4 regions of the Salmonella sp. HY31 genome follow, and region 4 is predicted to be linked to each of the others. Evidence: predicted binding sites of a transcription regulator. Region 4 holds the regulator's gene; each other region holds the start of a gene.
The links. Region 4 encodes PurR, which represses purine synthesis genes. Its sites were predicted from a motif close to CANGCAAACGTTTGCNTG; they were not measured.
Positions count from the first base shown of each region.

Region 1: cvpA (colicin V production protein) is a predicted target of PurR. The motif match lies at 2,299-2,316, and genes of this name have one in related genera.
Region 2: pyrD (quinone-dependent dihydroorotate dehydrogenase) is a predicted target of PurR. The motif match lies at 1,758-1,775, and genes of this name have one in related genera.
Region 3: guaB (IMP dehydrogenase) is a predicted target of PurR. The motif match lies at 1,880-1,897, and genes of this name have one in related genera.

Region 1 is NZ_CP170479.1:1,401,390-1,405,607, forward strand. It holds gene accD (acetyl-CoA carboxylase, carboxyltransferase subunit beta) at 1-64, shown strand, start outside; gene folC (bifunctional tetrahydrofolate synthase/dihydrofolate synthase) at 132-1,400, shown strand; gene dedD (cell division protein DedD) at 1,390-2,058, shown strand; gene cvpA (colicin V production protein) at 2,372-2,860, shown strand; gene purF (amidophosphoribosyltransferase) at 2,898-4,218, shown strand, end outside.
Region 2 is NZ_CP170479.1:3,010,283-3,014,500, forward strand. It holds gene zapC (cell division protein ZapC) at 1-496, opposite strand, end outside; gene pyrD (quinone-dependent dihydroorotate dehydrogenase) at 663-1,673, opposite strand; gene pepN (aminopeptidase N) at 1,881-4,218, opposite strand, start outside.
Region 3 is NZ_CP170479.1:1,234,316-1,238,533, reverse strand. It holds gene guaA (glutamine-hydrolyzing GMP synthase) at 1-292, opposite strand, end outside; gene guaB (IMP dehydrogenase) at 362-1,828, opposite strand; gene xseA (exodeoxyribonuclease VII large subunit) at 1,989-3,353, shown strand; gene ACE15A_RS05705 (M4 family metallopeptidase) at 3,431-4,218, shown strand, end outside.
Region 4 is NZ_CP170479.1:2,116,958-2,121,175, reverse strand. It holds gene sodB (superoxide dismutase [Fe]) at 1-557, shown strand, start outside; gene ACE15A_RS10015 (YnhF family membrane protein) at 640-729, opposite strand; gene purR (HTH-type transcriptional repressor PurR) at 1,025-2,050, shown strand; gene punR (DNA-binding transcriptional activator PunR) at 2,047-2,979, opposite strand; gene punC (purine nucleoside transporter PunC) at 3,092-4,218, shown strand, end outside.

The DNA.
Region 1 (4,218 bases), 720 kb from region 4:
CCCGGACGCCCCGCGTGAAGGCGTGGTGGTGCCTCCGGCGCCGGATCAGGAGTCTGAGGCCTGATAACTGAAAAGGGCAGGGCCGCAGGCTCTGCCCTTTTGCTTTTCACCGTAAAGAAGCAGCGGAATCAATGAAAAACAAATCTATACCTCAAGCTGCGTCGCCCCTGGCCTCGTGGCTTTCTTATCTGGAAAACCTGCACAGCAAGAGTATCGATTTAGGCCTTGAACGCGTAAGCCAGGTGGCAGCGCGTCTGGACATCCTCAAACCTGCGCCATTCGTTTTTACCGTTGCGGGAACCAACGGCAAAGGTACGACCTGTCGAACGCTGGAGTCAGTGTTAATAGCGGCGGGATATCGTGTGGGCGTCTATAGTTCGCCTCATCTGGTACGTTACACCGAGCGCGTGCGCGTGCAGGGGAAAGAATTAGCGGAATCCGCGCATACCGCGTCCTTTGCGGAAATAGAAGCGGCGCGCGGCGATATTTCATTGACCTATTTTGAATATGGTACGTTGTCGGCATTGTGGCTGTTTAAACAGGCTAACCTTGACGTGGTGATCCTGGAGGTGGGGCTGGGCGGGCGCCTGGACGCCACGAACATTGTGGATGCCGATGTGGCGGTAATTACCAGCATCGCGCTTGACCACACTGACTGGCTGGGGCCGGATCGCGAAAGTATCGGCCGCGAGAAGGCCGGGATTTTTCGTGCGGAAAAACCCGCTATTGTCGGCGAACCGGAAATGCCGGCAACCATCGCGGATGTTGCGCAGGAGACCGACGCGCTGCTGCGGCGTCGCGGCGTTGACTGGTGTTATGAGGCGACAGCGACCCACTGGGCGTTTACCGATGGCGACGGCACGCTTGCCGGATTGCCGTTGCCGCAGGTTCCCCAGCCGAATGCCGCCACCGCTCTGGCCGCGCTGCGCGCCAGCGGGTTGAACATTGACGAACAGGCGATTCGCGACGGTATTGCACAGGCTACCTTGCCGGGACGTTTTCAAATTGTGAGTGAGTCGCCACGCGTTATCTTTGATGTCGCCCATAATCCCCACGCGGCGGAATACCTGACGGGTCGTCTGAAAACGTTGCCGAAACGCGGGCGTGTGCTTGCGGTGATTGGTATGCTGCATGATAAAGATATCGCCGGAACGTTAGCCTGGTTGAAAAGCGTGGTTGACGACTGGTATTGTGCTCCGTTAGAGGGGCCGCGCGGCGCGACGGCGGAACAACTTCTGGAACATCTGGGGAAAGGGAATGTCTATGATAGCGTCGCGCAGGCATGGCAGGCCGCCATCGACGCGGCGCAGCCAGAAGATACCGTGCTGGTGTGCGGATCATTCCACACCGTCGCACATGTTATGCAAGTGATAGACGCGGGGAGAATCGGTGGCGAGTAAGTTTCAGAATCGTTTAGTCGGCACGATTGTGTTAGTCGCGCTGGGGGTTATTGTGCTTCCCGGTCTGCTGGACGGACAGAAAAAGCATTATCAGGATGAATTTGCTGCGATTCCACTGGTACCGAAGCCTGGCGACCGTGATGAGCCGGATATGATGCCTGCCGCAACGCAGGCGCTGCCGACACAGCCGCCGGAAGGGGCGGCTGAAGAGGTGCGGGCGGGAGATGCGGCAGCGCCGTCGCTGGACCCGTCGCGCATGGCGTCTAACAATGTCGAGCTTGATCCGATACCGGTGGAGACGCCTAAACCGAAGTCGGTTGAAAAGCCGAAGCCTAAACCGCAACAGCCGGTTGTCGCCGCTTCCACGCCGACGCCCGCGCCGAAACCGGCCGCCGACGATAAACCTGCGCCGACCGGCAAAGCCTATGTCGTACAGTTGGGCGCGCTGAAAAATGCGGATAAAGTCAACGAGATAGTCGGCAAGCTTCGTTCCGCCGGGTTCCGGGTTTATACTTCCCCCTCAACGCCGGTACAGGGTAAAATAACCCGTATTCTCGTCGGGCCGGATGCATCGAAAGATAAGATGAAAGGATCGCTTGGCGAGCTCAAGCAGATTTCCGGGTTAAGCGGCGTGGTGATGGGGTATAGCCCGAACTAAGCCGCGTTTTGCCTGATGGCGTGCAGCGTTAAGGCCTACGATGATTCATCCGGTAATGCCTGAAGTTCTGTAGGCCGGATAAGGCGTTTACGCCGTCATCCGGCAGAAGGAATGAACCTGATGCCCTGCGCTTATCAGGCCGATGGCGGCTCTTCTGGTCGTGCCCGAAGAGATAAAAAGTGTGATGGCGTTGAATATTTTTTCAGCGCCATTTTTATTTACGCGCGGGAAGGAAATCCCTACGCAAACGTTTTCTTTTTCTGTTAGAATGCGCCCCGAACAGGACGACAGGGCGTAAAATCGTGGGACATCTATGGTCTGGATTGATTACGCCATTATCGCGGTGATTGCTTTTTCCTGTCTGGTTAGCCTGATCCGCGGCTTTGTTCGTGAAGCGTTATCGCTGGTGACGTGGGGTTGTGCTTTCTTTGTCGCCAGTCACTACTACACTTACCTGTCTGTCTGGTTTACGGGCTTTGAAGACGAACTGGTTCGTAATGGGATTGCTATCGCGGTACTGTTTATCGCGACGCTTATCGTCGGCGCTATCGTGAATTTTGTGATAGGTCAGCTAGTAGAAAAGACCGGCCTGTCGGGGACTGACCGGGTGTTGGGGATCTGTTTCGGCGCATTGCGAGGCGCGCTGATTGTCGCCGCCATTCTGTTCTTCCTCGATACCTTTACCGGCTTGTCGAAAAGCGAAGACTGGAGCAAATCGCAGCTCATCCCGCAGTTCAGCTTCATCATCAGATGGTTCTTTGACTATCTGCAAAGCTCGTCGAGTTTCTTGCCCAGGACGTAATAGGTTCTGAGATGTGGCTTAACGAGGAAAATGACGTATGTGCGGTATTGTCGGTATCGCCGGTGTTATGCCGGTCAACCAGTCGATTTATGACGCGTTAACAGTGCTCCAGCATCGTGGTCAGGATGCTGCCGGCATCATCACCATTGATGCGAATAACTGCTTCCGCTTGCGTAAGGCAAACGGGCTGGTGAACGATATTTTTGAAGCTCGCCACATGCAGCGTTTGCAGGGCAACATGGGGATCGGCCATGTGCGTTACCCTACCGCAGGCAGCTCCAGCGCTTCCGAAGCGCAACCTTTTTACGTCAACTCGCCGTATGGCATCACGTTGGCCCATAATGGCAATCTGACTAATGCGCACGAGCTACGTAAAAAGCTGTTTGAAGAAAAGCGCCGTCATATCAACACCACCTCCGATTCCGAAATCCTGCTCAATATTTTCGCCAGCGAGCTCGACAACTTCCGTCACTATCCGCTGGAAGCCGACAATATTTTTGCCGCGATTGCCGCGACTAACCGTCAAATCCGCGGCGCCTATGCCTGCGTGGTGATGATTATCGGCCACGGCATGGTGGCTTTTCGCGATCCGCACGGCATTCGCCCGTTAGTGCTGGGCAAGCGTGACGTTGGCGATGGTCGTACGGAGTATATGGTCGCTTCTGAAAGCGTGGCGCTGGATACGCTGGGCTTTGAATTCCTGCGCGATGTCGCGCCGGGCGAAGCTATCTATATTACCGAAAAGGGGCAACTGTTCACGCGCCAGTGCGCGGATAACCCGGTCAGTAACCCCTGTCTGTTTGAGTACGTTTATTTTGCTCGCCCGGACTCCTTTATCGACAAGATCTCCGTCTACAGCGCTCGTGTGAATATGGGCACCAAACTTGGCGAAAAAATCGCTCGTGAATGGGAAGATCTGGACATCGACGTCGTGATCCCTATCCCGGAAACCTCCTGCGATATCGCCCTGGAAATTGCCCGTATTCTCGGCAAGCCGTACCGCCAGGGATTTGTCAAAAATCGTTACGTGGGACGTACCTTTATCATGCCGGGCCAACAGCTACGCCGTAAATCCGTGCGCCGTAAGCTCAATGCTAATCGCGCGGAATTCCGCGATAAGAACGTCCTGCTGGTGGATGATTCCATCGTGCGTGGCACCACATCAGAGCAGATCATCGAAATGGCCCGGGAAGCAGGCGCGAAGAAGGTGTACCTGGCGTCTGCCGCGCCGGAAATTCGTTTCCCCAACGTTTATGGCATTGATATGCCGACGGCCAATGAGCTGATCGCGCATGGCCGCGAGGTGGATGAGATTCGTCAGATCATCGGCGCAGACGGGCTTATCTTCCAGGATCTGA
Region 2 (4,218 bases), 890 kb from region 4:
TCAGCCTGTCGTTCATAATTTTAATCGCATCGCCAAGCTGCATAGTTCGGCCTGCTATCACCACGCCCGGCTGGGCCAGAAGGCACAACGCGGCATTTTCTCCCGGCTCAACGACCAGCAAATTAACCTGCTCCGCCGTATCGCTTAACCAGACGCTTGCGGCATCACCCGTTCCCGGAGTCCACATTTCGCCATGCGCCACAAAATGCCAGCTTTTTGGCATCTGCGGTTTGAGATAACGAATCGCCACCAGCGCATTCAACACCAGCTCCGCGCGTTGCTCTTTGGTTAATTCGAAATCCCGGCATTTTTCTTCAAAGGAAAAATAGAGCGCGGCATCATCCACACAAAAACCGGTCGGGCAAAACGCGTCCGGCGTAAGCATCTTACGAGAGAAGCGCGAGCGAAAAAGCATACCATTGGCGAGATCGAGCATCATACGATCGTGCTCTTCATCATAATACCAGCGCCAGTTATCGTCAGGTTTAATTCGCATTGGCCTCTCTCCCGCTTTTAAGCAATTTGTAACAGCATTGTCCTTTTGCCGCTTCGTTTATTACCCCAATAATAAAAGCCCAAAATGTCTAAATAAGCAACAGTGGAGAAATATAAAACAACCAGCGCCGGAAATAAAGCCCTGGTTGTCTGATAAAGGGTAAAGTTTAGATATGCGTTACGATTTCTTTAATCAATGGCGGGCCTTTAAAAATAAAGCCGGAATAAATTTGTACCAGAGTTGCTCCTGCCGCTATCTTCTCGCGCGCGGCGATAACTGAGTCAATGCCGCCGACGCCGATAATAGGTAATTGTCCTTTTAACTCCTGGGATAAACGGCCAATAATTTCTGTGCTTTTTAATTGTAATGGCCGGCCACTTAATCCCCCCGTTTGCTGGCAATTTTTCATTCCTTGTACCAGAGAACGATCGAGGGTGGTATTTGTCGCAATCACGCCATCAATATTATGTCGAAGCAGGCTATCGGCAACCTGGATCAATTCTTCTTCACAAAGATCCGGCGCGATCTTTACCGCCACCGGCACATATTTATGATGGATCGCCTGAAGATCGTTTTGCTTATTTTTAATGGCGCTCAATAGATCATCCAGCGCATCGCCATACTGGAGCGTGCGTAACCCTGGCGTATTCGGCGAAGAAATATTAATGGCGATATAACCCGCATAAGCATAGACTTTTTCCATACAAATCAGGTAGTCATCTTTGCCATTTTCGACAGGGGTATCTTTATTTTTACCGATGTTAATTCCCAGAATACCATCAAAATGGGCCTTTTTAACATTCTCGACAAGGTTATCGACGCCCAGATTATTAAATCCCATCCGATTGATCAGACCTTCAGCATCCACCAGACGAAAAAGACGCGGCTTATCGTTACCCGGCTGTGGGCGCGGCGTCACGGTGCCGATTTCCAGGGAACCAAACCCCATCGCGCCTAGCGCGTCGATGCACTCCCCGTCTTTATCCAGACCGGCAGCCAGCCCCAGTGGATTCTTAAAGGTAAGTCCCATGCAGGTGACCGGCTTTGTTGGTACTTTCTGGCGCACCAGTGCTTCCAGCGGCGTACCTGTAATGCGGCGTAATTGTTGAAATGTAAATTCATGAGCGCGCTCTGGATCGAGCTGGAAAAGGGCTTTACGAACGAAGGGGTAGTACATGAACTCTCCTGGATTCCCGGTGTGCAAACCGGGGGCGTATTATGGGCGATAACCGTGCAAAAGGGAATTGACCTACGGCAATAAATAGCAATCGTTTTCCTTCAGCCCCACTTCACGCTTCGCCAGGGAGCGTCATCATCCGGCAAAAAAATGCCCGGCAGCGCTAACGCTTACCGGGTATGTCTTACATTTTTATAGCGGATATGATCAGGTTAACGCTTTAGTTATCTTCTCGTACAGATCGCCGGAAAGATTCTCCAGTCCTTTTAACTGCTCCAGCGCCGCACGCATTTTCTCCTGTCGCTTACCATCATAACGTTTCAGACGAATCAGCGGTTCAATGAGGCGAGATGCAACCTGCGGGTTACGACTATTCAGATCGGTCAGCATCTCGACCAGAAACTGGTATCCGCTACCGTCTTGCGCATGGAACGCCGCCGGGTTACTGCCGGCAAACGCGCCAATCAATGAACGGATGCGGTTCGGATTGCTCATGCTGAAAGAACGGTGTTTGAGCAGGCCGCGTACAGTTTCCAGTACATTTTCCGCCGGGCTTGTGGATTGCAGGATAAACCATTTATCCATCACCAGGCCGTCCTGATGCCACTTATCGTCATATTCCTGCATCAGCGTATCGCGGCACGGCAACTGCGCCGCCACCGCAGCAGACAGGGCCGCCAGCGCATCGGTCATGTTATTGGCGTCGCGATACTGTTTGCTGACCAGCGTATTAGCCAGCTCCGTCTCGCCGAACGCCAGGAAGCGCAGGCAAGCATTGCGCAGCGTGCGCTTACCAATATCGCCGTGATCAACACGATACTCATCCAGATGATTGGCGTTATAGATAGCAAGGAACTCATCCGCCAGTTCTGCCACCAGCGTACGCGTTAGCGCTTCACGAACTTGCGCAATGGCGATCGGGTCGATGACCTCAAACAGCTCCGCAATTTCATTGGCCGAAGGCAACGTTAAAATTTCTGCGGCCAACGCCGGATCGATTTTCTCATCCAACAGCACCGCGCGGAACGCATCAGCGACATGCACCGGAACCGATAACGGCTGCCCCTGCTGATGACGCGCCACATTCAGTTTAATGTAAGTGGCCAGCAGGCTTTGCGCCGCATCCCAACGGGAGAAATCGTTGCGCGCATGGCGCATCAGGAACGTCAGTTGCTGATCGCTCCATTTATATTCCAGTTTCACCGGCGCTGAAAACTCGCACAGCAAGGCCGGAACAGGCTGGAAGTAGACATTATCAAAGGTAAATGTCTGCTCCGCCTGCGTGACGTTCAGCACAGCATTGACAGGATGACCGCCTTTTTGCAACGGAATAACGTTGCCTTCGTTATCGTACAGTTCAATGGCGAATGGAATATGCAGCGGCTGCTTCTCTGCCTGATCCGCCGTCGCCGGAGTGCGCTGGCTGATGGTCAACGTGTACTGCTCGGTTTCCGGATTATAATCATCTTTTACCGTTACAATCGGCGTACCGGACTGACTGTACCAGCGGCGGAAATGGGACAGATCGACATTAGAAGCATCTTCCATCGCCTGTACAAAGTCATCACACGTCGCGGCGCTGCCGTCATGGCGCTCAAAATAGAGCTGCATCCCCTTCTGGAAATTTTCCTCACCCAGCAACGTGTGGATCATGCGAATGACTTCCGCGCCCTTTTCATAAACGGTGAGGGTGTAGAAGTTATTCATTTCGATAACTTTATCCGGGCGGATAGGATGCGCCATCGGGCTGGCGTCTTCCGCAAATTGTAAACCGCGCATGGTACGCACGTTACTGATGCGGTTCACCGCACGTGACCCCAAATCAGAGCTAAATTCCTGATCGCGGAAAACGGTTAACCCCTCTTTCAGGCTCAACTGGAACCAGTCGCGGCAGGTGACGCGGTTGCCGGTCCAGTTGTGGAAATACTCATGGCCTATCACGCGCTCAATATCGAGATAATCTTTATCCGTCGCGGTATCGGTACGCGCCAACACATATTTGGAGTTAAAGATATTGAGACCTTTATTCTCCATCGCGCCCATATTAAAGAAATCCACCGCGACAATCATATAGATGTCGAGGTCATATTCGAGTCCAAAACGCGTTTCATCCCATTTCATGGAATTCTTCAGCGAGGTCATCGCCCACGGCGCGCGATCCAGATTGCCGCGGTCAACGTACAGTTCCAGCGCGACTTCACGTCCGGAACGGGTGGTAAAGGTATCGCGCAGAACGTCAAAATCACCGGCCACCAGCGCAAACAGATAACACGGTTTTGGGAACGGATCTTGCCACTGTACCCAATGACGGCCATTCTCCAGCTCGCCCTGCGCAACACGATTGCCATTGGAGAGCAGGAACGGATATTTGGTTTTATCGGCAATAATTTTGGTGGTAAATCGCGCCAGTACGTCCGGGCGGTCAAGATACCAGGTGATATGGCGGAAGCCCTCCGCTTCACACTGAGTACAGAGCGCATCGCCGGACTGATACAATCCTTCCAGCGCCGTATTCGCCGCCGGACCTACCTCGTTGACAATGCGT
Region 3 (4,218 bases), 880 kb from region 4:
CGCCAAGCTGCATCGCCATGGTCTGCATCCCGTAGCAGACGCCAAATACCGGCACGCCTGCTTCAAAGACATACTGCGGCGCGCGCGGGCTGTTTTCTTCGGTGGTACTTTCCGGGCCGCCGGAAAGGATAATGCCGCTTGGATTGAACTCACGGATTTGTGCTTCAGTTACATCCCATGCCCACAGTTCGCAATAAACGCCCAGTTCACGCACGCGACGTGCGACCAACTGAGTGTATTGCGATCCGAAATCCAGGATGAGAATGCGATGTTTATGAATATTGTCTGTCATTGACGCTAATTCCGAGGCAAGTGAAACAGATTAAATAAATCGCCCGACGCGAAGGTCGGGCGAAGAAAATCAGGAGCCCAGACGGTAGTTCGGGGACTCTTTGGTGATGGTCACGTCGTGAACGTGGCTTTCCTGGATACCCGCACCGCTGATACGCACAAACTCCGCTTTAGTACGCAGTTCGTCGATGGTAGCACAACCGGTCAGCCCCATACAGGAGCGCAGGCCGCCCATCTGCTGGTGAATGATCTCTTTCAGGCGACCTTTATAGGCTACGCGGCCTTCGATACCTTCCGGCACCAGTTTGTCGGCAGCGTTATCGCTCTGGAAGTAACGGTCGGAGGAACCTTTGGACATCGCGCCCAGCGAGCCCATGCCGCGGTAAGATTTGTAAGAACGGCCCTGGTAGAGTTCGATTTCGCCCGGAGACTCTTCCGTACCGGCCAGCATAGAGCCGACCATGACGGCGCTCGCGCCAGCGGCGATGGCTTTAGCGATGTCGCCGGAGAAGCGAATCCCGCCGTCAGCGATAACCGGAATCCCGGTGCCTTCCAGCGCTTCCACCGCGTCGGACACCGCGGTAATTTGCGGCACGCCCACACCAGTAACGATACGGGTGGTACAGATAGAGCCCGGACCGATACCCACTTTCACCGCGCTGCAACCCGCTTCCGCCAGCGCGCGAGCGCCTGCGCCCGTCGCGACGTTGCCGCCGATGATTTGCAGATCCGGATATTTAGCGCGCGTCTCACGAATACGTTGCAACACACCTTCTGAATGACCGTGAGAAGAGTCGATCAGCAGTACGTCAACGCCTGCCGCCACCAGCGCGTCAACGCGCTCTTCGTTGCCCGCGCCTGCGCCGACCGCGGCGCCGACACGTAAACGGCCCTGCTCATCTTTACAGGAGTTTGGTTTACGTTCCGCTTTCTGGAAATCTTTTACGGTAATCATGCCAAGCAGATGGAAGTTATCATCAACGACCAGCGCTTTTTCTACGCGTTTTTCGTGCATTTTTGCCAGTACGACTTCACGGGCTTCGCCTTCGCGAACGGTCACCAGACGCTCTTTCGGCGTCATATAAACGCTGACCGGTTGGTTCAGATCGGTGACGAAACGCACGTCACGGCCAGTGATAATACCTACCAGCTCGTTGTCTTCAGTCACCACCGGATAGCCCGCGAAGCCGTTACGCTCGGTCAGGGCTTTCACTTCATGCAACGTGGTGGTTGGCAGGACGGTCTGCGGGTCGGTCACTACGCCGGACTCGTGTTTCTTCACGCGGCGAACTTCTTCCGCCTGGCGCTCAATAGACATGTTTTTGTGGATAAAACCGATGCCGCCCTCCTGTGCCAGGGCAATTGCCAGGCGCGCTTCAGTCACGGTGTCCATCGCCGCAGAAAGCATAGGAATATTCAGACGAATGGTTTTCGTCAACTGCGTGCTGAGATCGGCAGTATTCGGCAGAACGGTAGAGTGAGCGGGAACAAGGAGGACGTCGTCAAACGTCAGGGCTTCTTTAGCGATACGTAGCATGGGCAATATCTCACCTGGGAGGTTAATAAATATTGCCGCGGCATTATACAGAACGTAATCGGTTGCATCTACACTTTTTTGCAAATAGTGCTTGCGATCCCCTGTGAGCAGGTTACTATCGATTGAATAACCTGCTGATTTAGAATTTGATCCCGCTCACATGTTATCCTCTCAGACTTCCTCAATTTTTACCGTAAGCCGCCTCAACCAGACGGTTCGTCTGCTGTTAGAACAGGAGATGGGACAGGTATGGATCAGCGGCGAGATTTCTAATTTCACGCAGCCTGCTTCGGGTCACTGGTACTTTACGCTCAAAGACGATACCGCTCAGGTACGCTGTGCGATGTTCCGTAACAGCAATCGTCGGGTCACGTTCCGCCCGCAGCACGGGCAGCAAGTACTGGTACGCGCCAATATTACGCTGTACGAGCCGCGCGGCGACTATCAGATTATCGCCGAAAGTATGCAGCCCGCGGGCGAAGGGCTTTTGCAGCAGAAGTATGAGCAGCTAAAAGCCAAATTGCAGGCTGAAGGGTTGTTCGATCAGCAACATAAACAACCGTTGCCCTCCCCAGCCCACTGCGTAGGGGTTATCACCTCGAAAACCGGCGCGGCGCTGCACGATATTCTTCACGTGCTGAAACGCCGCGATCCGTCGTTGCCGGTCATTATCTACCCAACAGCAGTTCAGGGCGACGACGCGCCAGGGCAGATCGTGCGTGCCATTGAGCTTGCTAACATCCGCAAAGAGTGCGACGTGCTGATCGTCGGGCGCGGCGGCGGGTCGCTGGAAGATTTATGGAGCTTTAACGACGAGCGCGTCGCACGAGCAATTTTTGCCAGCACCATTCCGGTGGTGAGCGCCGTCGGCCACGAAACGGACGTCACGATAGCCGATTTTGTCGCCGACCTGCGCGCGCCCACGCCGTCCGCAGCGGCGGAAATCGTCAGCCGTAACCAGCAGGAGCTGCTGCGCCAGATACAGACCGCGCGCCAGCGGCTGGAAATGGCGATGGATTATTATCTGGCTAACCGCCAGCGGCGGTTTACCCAACTGTACCACCGTCTGCAACAACAGCATCCGCAACTGCGACTGGCGCGTCAACAGACTGCTCTGGAACGGCTACGCCAACGCATGAGCATCGCGCTTGAAGCCCAACTAAAACGCGCAGCCCAGCAGCAGCAGCGCCTAACGCAGCGTCTGAATCAACAAAACCCGCAACCGCGTATTCACCGTGCGCAGTCGCGCGTTCAGCAACTGGAATATCGTCTGGCGGAAAACCTCCGCGCACGGTTAAGCGAACAGCGCGAGCGTTTCGGTAATGCGGTAACGCACCTGGAAGCCGTTAGCCCGCTGGCGACGATGGCGCGAGGCTACAGTGTCTCAACCGCAACCGACGGTCACGTGCTGAAAAAAGTGAAACAGCTTAACGTGGGCGATATAATGACCACGCGCCTGAAAGACGGTTGGGTGACCAGTGAAGTGACCGCCATCAAACCTGTAAAAAAGATCCGTTTAGGATAAAAGCATATAATGCTTTGATGCTCACAATCTATACTACTGATGTTCTTTTCGGCATTGTCCGCCATAAGGAGATCGGTATGAATACTGTTTCTTGCCACACTGTGATCCCACCTTATATTTTGCGCCGTATTATCGCGAACGGCTCGGCGCCCCAACAGCGATGCGCTCGTCTGACGTTAACGCATGTGCAAACTCTGATGGCGCATAATCCTGTCAAATCACCTGTGTCCCATCCCGCCCATCCAGGCCAGCTTGAACGCGATATCTACGACGCCAGACAAGCTCAGGAATTACCTGGATTACAGGTTCGCCATGAGGGACAACCGTCCAACGGCGATATCGCCGTTGATGAAGCTTATGATTATCTCGGCATTACCCACGAATTTTTCTGGCAAAAGTATCATCGCGACTCGCTGGATAATAAAGGTCTGGCGCTGATCGGTACAGTACACTACGGTCGCGACTACCAGAACGCGTTCTGGAATGGGCAGCAGATGGTATTTGGCGACGGCGATGGAGAAATATTTAACCGTTTTACGATTGCGATTGATATCGTCGCGCATGAGTTGACTCACGGCGTTACAGAAACAGAAGCCGGGTTAATTTATTTTGAGCAAGCTGGCGCGCTGAATGAATCGCTTTCCGACGTTTTTGGTTCACTGGTAAAACAGTTTCATCTCCAGCAAACTGCCGGGCAGGCTGACTGGATTATTGGCGAAGGGCTACTGGCTAAAGGTATTAACGGCAAAGGGTTACGCTCTATGGCCGCGCCGGGCACCGCGTATGACGATCCGCTACTTGGAAAAGACCCTCAGCCTGCTCATATGCAGGATTTTATTAAAACCCGTGAAGACAATGGCGGTGT
Region 4 (4,218 bases):
CGTATGCCAAAGATGCTCTGGCGCCGCATATTTCTGCTGAGACGCTGGAATATCACTATGGCAAACATCATCAGACTTACGTGACCAATCTTAATAATTTGATCAAAGGCACGGCGTTTGAAGGCAAATCGCTGGAAGAGATCGTGCGTGCTTCCGAAGGCGGCATCTTTAATAACGCCGCTCAGGTGTGGAACCATACGTTCTACTGGAACTGCCTGGCACCAAATGCTGGCGGCGAACCGACCGGGAAACTGGCTGATGCTATCGCGGCATCTTTTGGCAGCTTCGCGGAATTTAAAACGCAGTTCACAGATGCCGCTATCAAAAACTTTGGTTCCGGCTGGACATGGCTGGTAAAAGGCGCTGATGGCAAACTGGCTATCGTCTCTACCTCAAATGCCGGTACGCCGCTGACCACAGATGCGACGCCGCTGCTGACGGTTGATGTGTGGGAACACGCGTATTACATCGACTACCGCAACGCCCGTCCAAACTATCTGGAGCATTTTTGGGCGCTGGTTAACTGGGAATTTGTCGCGAAAAATCTCGCCGCATAAGTCTGAGCACGCAGAAGGTACGCCTTCTGCGTTTTAGAGAGGGATAGAATAGAGGAAACGCCCTCCCTCAGAAGAGAGGGAATCAGTGCAGAGCGGCCGTTAATCCACCTGCGACAATCAAGCCCAGAACAATAAGCGTAGTGATCAACGAAAATTTCAGGTCGGTACTCATCAAGTTTTCTCCTTTTTATTCCCACACAAAAAGTGATATAGCGCATTTTTGCACATTCCCGCACAAAAATCTCTCATGTTTTATATTGATAACTGTTTTTAACGCTTCCCCTTTTCCTCAAGATCAGACAAAATTCCAGGCTTACTGAATTAGCGTAACGGCCATTGACCCCTTCCTGACGTTCCGTGTCGTTTTTCCGGCATGCCGCAACCCTGACGTTGCGATTAGGGTGTGTGTAGGCAAACGTTTACCTGGCGTTTCTCAGGAGCTTAGCGAGGGTCTGGAGTGAAATGTAATGGCAACAATTAAAGATGTAGCGAAACGAGCAAACGTTTCCACTACAACTGTATCACACGTAATCAACAAAACGCGTTTTGTCGCTGAAGAAACGCGTAACGCGGTCTGGGCAGCGATTAAAGAGCTGCACTACTCTCCCAGCGCCGTCGCGCGTAGCCTGAAGGTCAACCATACCAAATCGATAGGCTTACTGGCGACCAGCAGCGAAGCGGCCTATTTTGCAGAAATTATCGAGGCGGTTGAAAAAAACTGCTTTCAGAAAGGCTATACGCTGATTTTGGGCAACGCCTGGAATAACCTGGAAAAACAGCGCGCCTACCTGTCCATGATGGCGCAAAAGCGCGTGGATGGCCTGCTGGTGATGTGTTCTGAGTACCCGGAACCTCTGCTTTCCATGCTGGAAGAGTATCGCCATATTCCGATGGTGGTGATGGACTGGGGTGAAGCGAAGGCCGATTTTACCGATACGGTGATTGATAACGCCTTTGCAGGCGGCTATATGGCGGGTCGTTATCTGGTTGAGCGCGGTCACCGGGATATCGGCGTTATTCCCGGTCCGCTGGAGCGCAACACCGGCGCGGGTCGGCTGGCAGGCTTCATGAAGGCAATGGAGGAGGCGCTGATCAACGTGCCAGACAACTGGATTGTTCAGGGCGACTTCGAGCCGGAGTCCGGTTACCACGCGATGCAGCAAATCTTATCGCAGTCACATCGCCCTACCGCCGTTTTCTGCGGCGGCGATATTATGGCGATGGGCGCGCTTTGCGCGGCAGACGAAATGGGGCTTCGCGTACCGCAGGACGTTTCGGTGATCGGTTATGACAATGTGCGTAACGCCCGCTTCTTTACCCCGGCGCTGACGACGATTCACCAGCCCAAAGACTCTTTAGGCGAAACCGCATTTAATATGCTATTGGATCGCATCGTCAATAAGCGCGAAGAGTCACAGTCTATTGAAGTTCATCCACGCCTGGTTGAGCGTCGCTCGGTCGCTGACGGCCCGTTCCGCGACTATCGACGTTAATCCCCGCTGTCGGGAGCCTCTTCAGGCTCCCGCAACCACTCCCGATTCAACGTTTCGCTATCGCCCAAATAATCCAGCAGCCATGCCAGCGCGGGCGAGGCCTCGTTTTGCTGCCACGTCAGGCAACAGGCCGCATCGGGAAACGGATTCTCTAACGTCAGCGCCACCCATTTTCCGCTGTCTATCCACTGTCGGGCAAAGTGCGTCGGCACCATTCCCACGCATAATCCTGCTGACAGGCAGGTTGCCGATGACTCCCAGTCCGGTACTACAACCCTTTTTTGGTTATCCAGCAACCAGGTAATCCGTTTCGGTAAGGTTCGCGAGGTATCTTCTCTGACCAGCGACGGCCAGTTGCGCAGGGTATCATCGCTTAACGGTCCCGGCATCGCCGCCAGCGGGTGATCGCTTGCCACTACGCAACTCCAGCTCAGGGTACCCATATCCCGAAAAGCATAACGTCCCCCTACCGGAATCGCCTGCGTCGCCCCAATAGCCAGTTCGACTCGCCCGTCGGAGAGCGCGTCCCAGACGCCGTTAAACACCTCCTGAAAAACCAGCAGTTCCACATCGTCAAAATGGCGATAGAAATCGACGATCATCTGCCGGGTACGTTCTGGTCTGACGATATTATCCACCGCAATAGCCAACTGCCCGCGCCAGCCATTAGCAATTTGCTGACACTGTTGACGAGTGATCTGCATTTTTTTGATAACAGAACGCCCTTCTTTTAAAAACCAGACGCCAGCAGGCGTAAGTTCAACATCACGGTGACGTCGTACAAAAAGCGGTACGGCCAGCCACTCCTCTAACTGACGAACGGTGTAACTGACTGCCGAAGGCACACGGTGCAGTTCCTGCGCCGCCGCGCTAAAACTGCCATTGCGCGCCACGGCGTCAACCACTTCAAGCGAGTATTCCGACCACATAATTTGCCTACAAAAATTTTGAATTCACTGGACAAATATTAACGTTTCACAACCGTAATTTCACTCCCTACACTCTGCGACAATGTCTGTCTGATAAGAAAGAGAAACAAATATGCAACCTGGAAAAGGTTTTTTAGTCTGGTTAGCCGGTCTTAGCGTGCTGGGGTTTCTGGCTACGGACATGTACCTGCCCGCGTTTGCCGCCATACAGGCGGATTTACAAACGCCTGCTGCCGCTGTCAGCGCCAGCCTCAGCCTGTTTTTAGCTGGCTTTGCCGTCGCACAACTACTCTGGGGACCGCTATCGGATCGTTATGGCCGTAAACCGATTTTACTGCTGGGGTTATCCATCTTTGCGCTCGGAAGTCTGGGGATGCTGTGGGTAGAAAGCGCGGCAGCACTGCTGACGCTACGCTTTGTGCAGGCCGTCGGCGTTTGTGCGGCAACGGTAATCTGGCAAGCGCTGGTGACCGATTATTATCCTTCGCAAAAAATTAATCGTATCTTCGCCACTATCATGCCACTGGTAGGATTATCCCCGGCGCTTGCGCCCTTACTGGGAAGCTGGATACTGACGCATTTCTCATGGCAGGCGATTTTCGCCACGCTGTTTGCGATTACGTTGTTGCTGATGTTGCCAGCGCTGCGCTTAAAACCATCGGTAAAAGCACATGCCGAGGGACAGGATAAACTCACTTTTGCGACGTTGCTACGCTCTAAAACCTATCGCGGTAATGTACTGATTTATGCCGCCTGTTCCGCCAGCTTTTTTGCGTGGTTAACGGGTTCCCCGTTCATTCTCAGCGCGATGGGTTACAGCCCGGCAGTGATTGGCCTGAGCTATGTTCCTCAAACCATCGCTTTTCTGATTGGCGGATATGGCTGCCGCGCGGCGCTACAAAAATGGCAGGGTTACCAATTGCTTCCGTGGCTGTTAGGGCTGTATGCGCTGAGCGTTATCGCCACCTGGGGAACGGGCTTCCTGAATAATGCCTCACTGGTGGAGATCCTGATTCCGTTCTGCGTAATGGCGATTGCTAATGGCGCAATCTACCCTATCGTCGTCGCGCAAGCGTTACGCCCTTTCCCTCAAGCCACGGGGCGTGCTGCGGCGCTGCAAAATACGCTGCAACTGGGGTTATGTTTCCTGGCAAGCCTGGTGGTTTCATGGCTCATCAGCACGCCGCTGCTGACCACCACCAGCGTAATGCTCTTTACCGTTGTTCTGGCGGCGTTAGG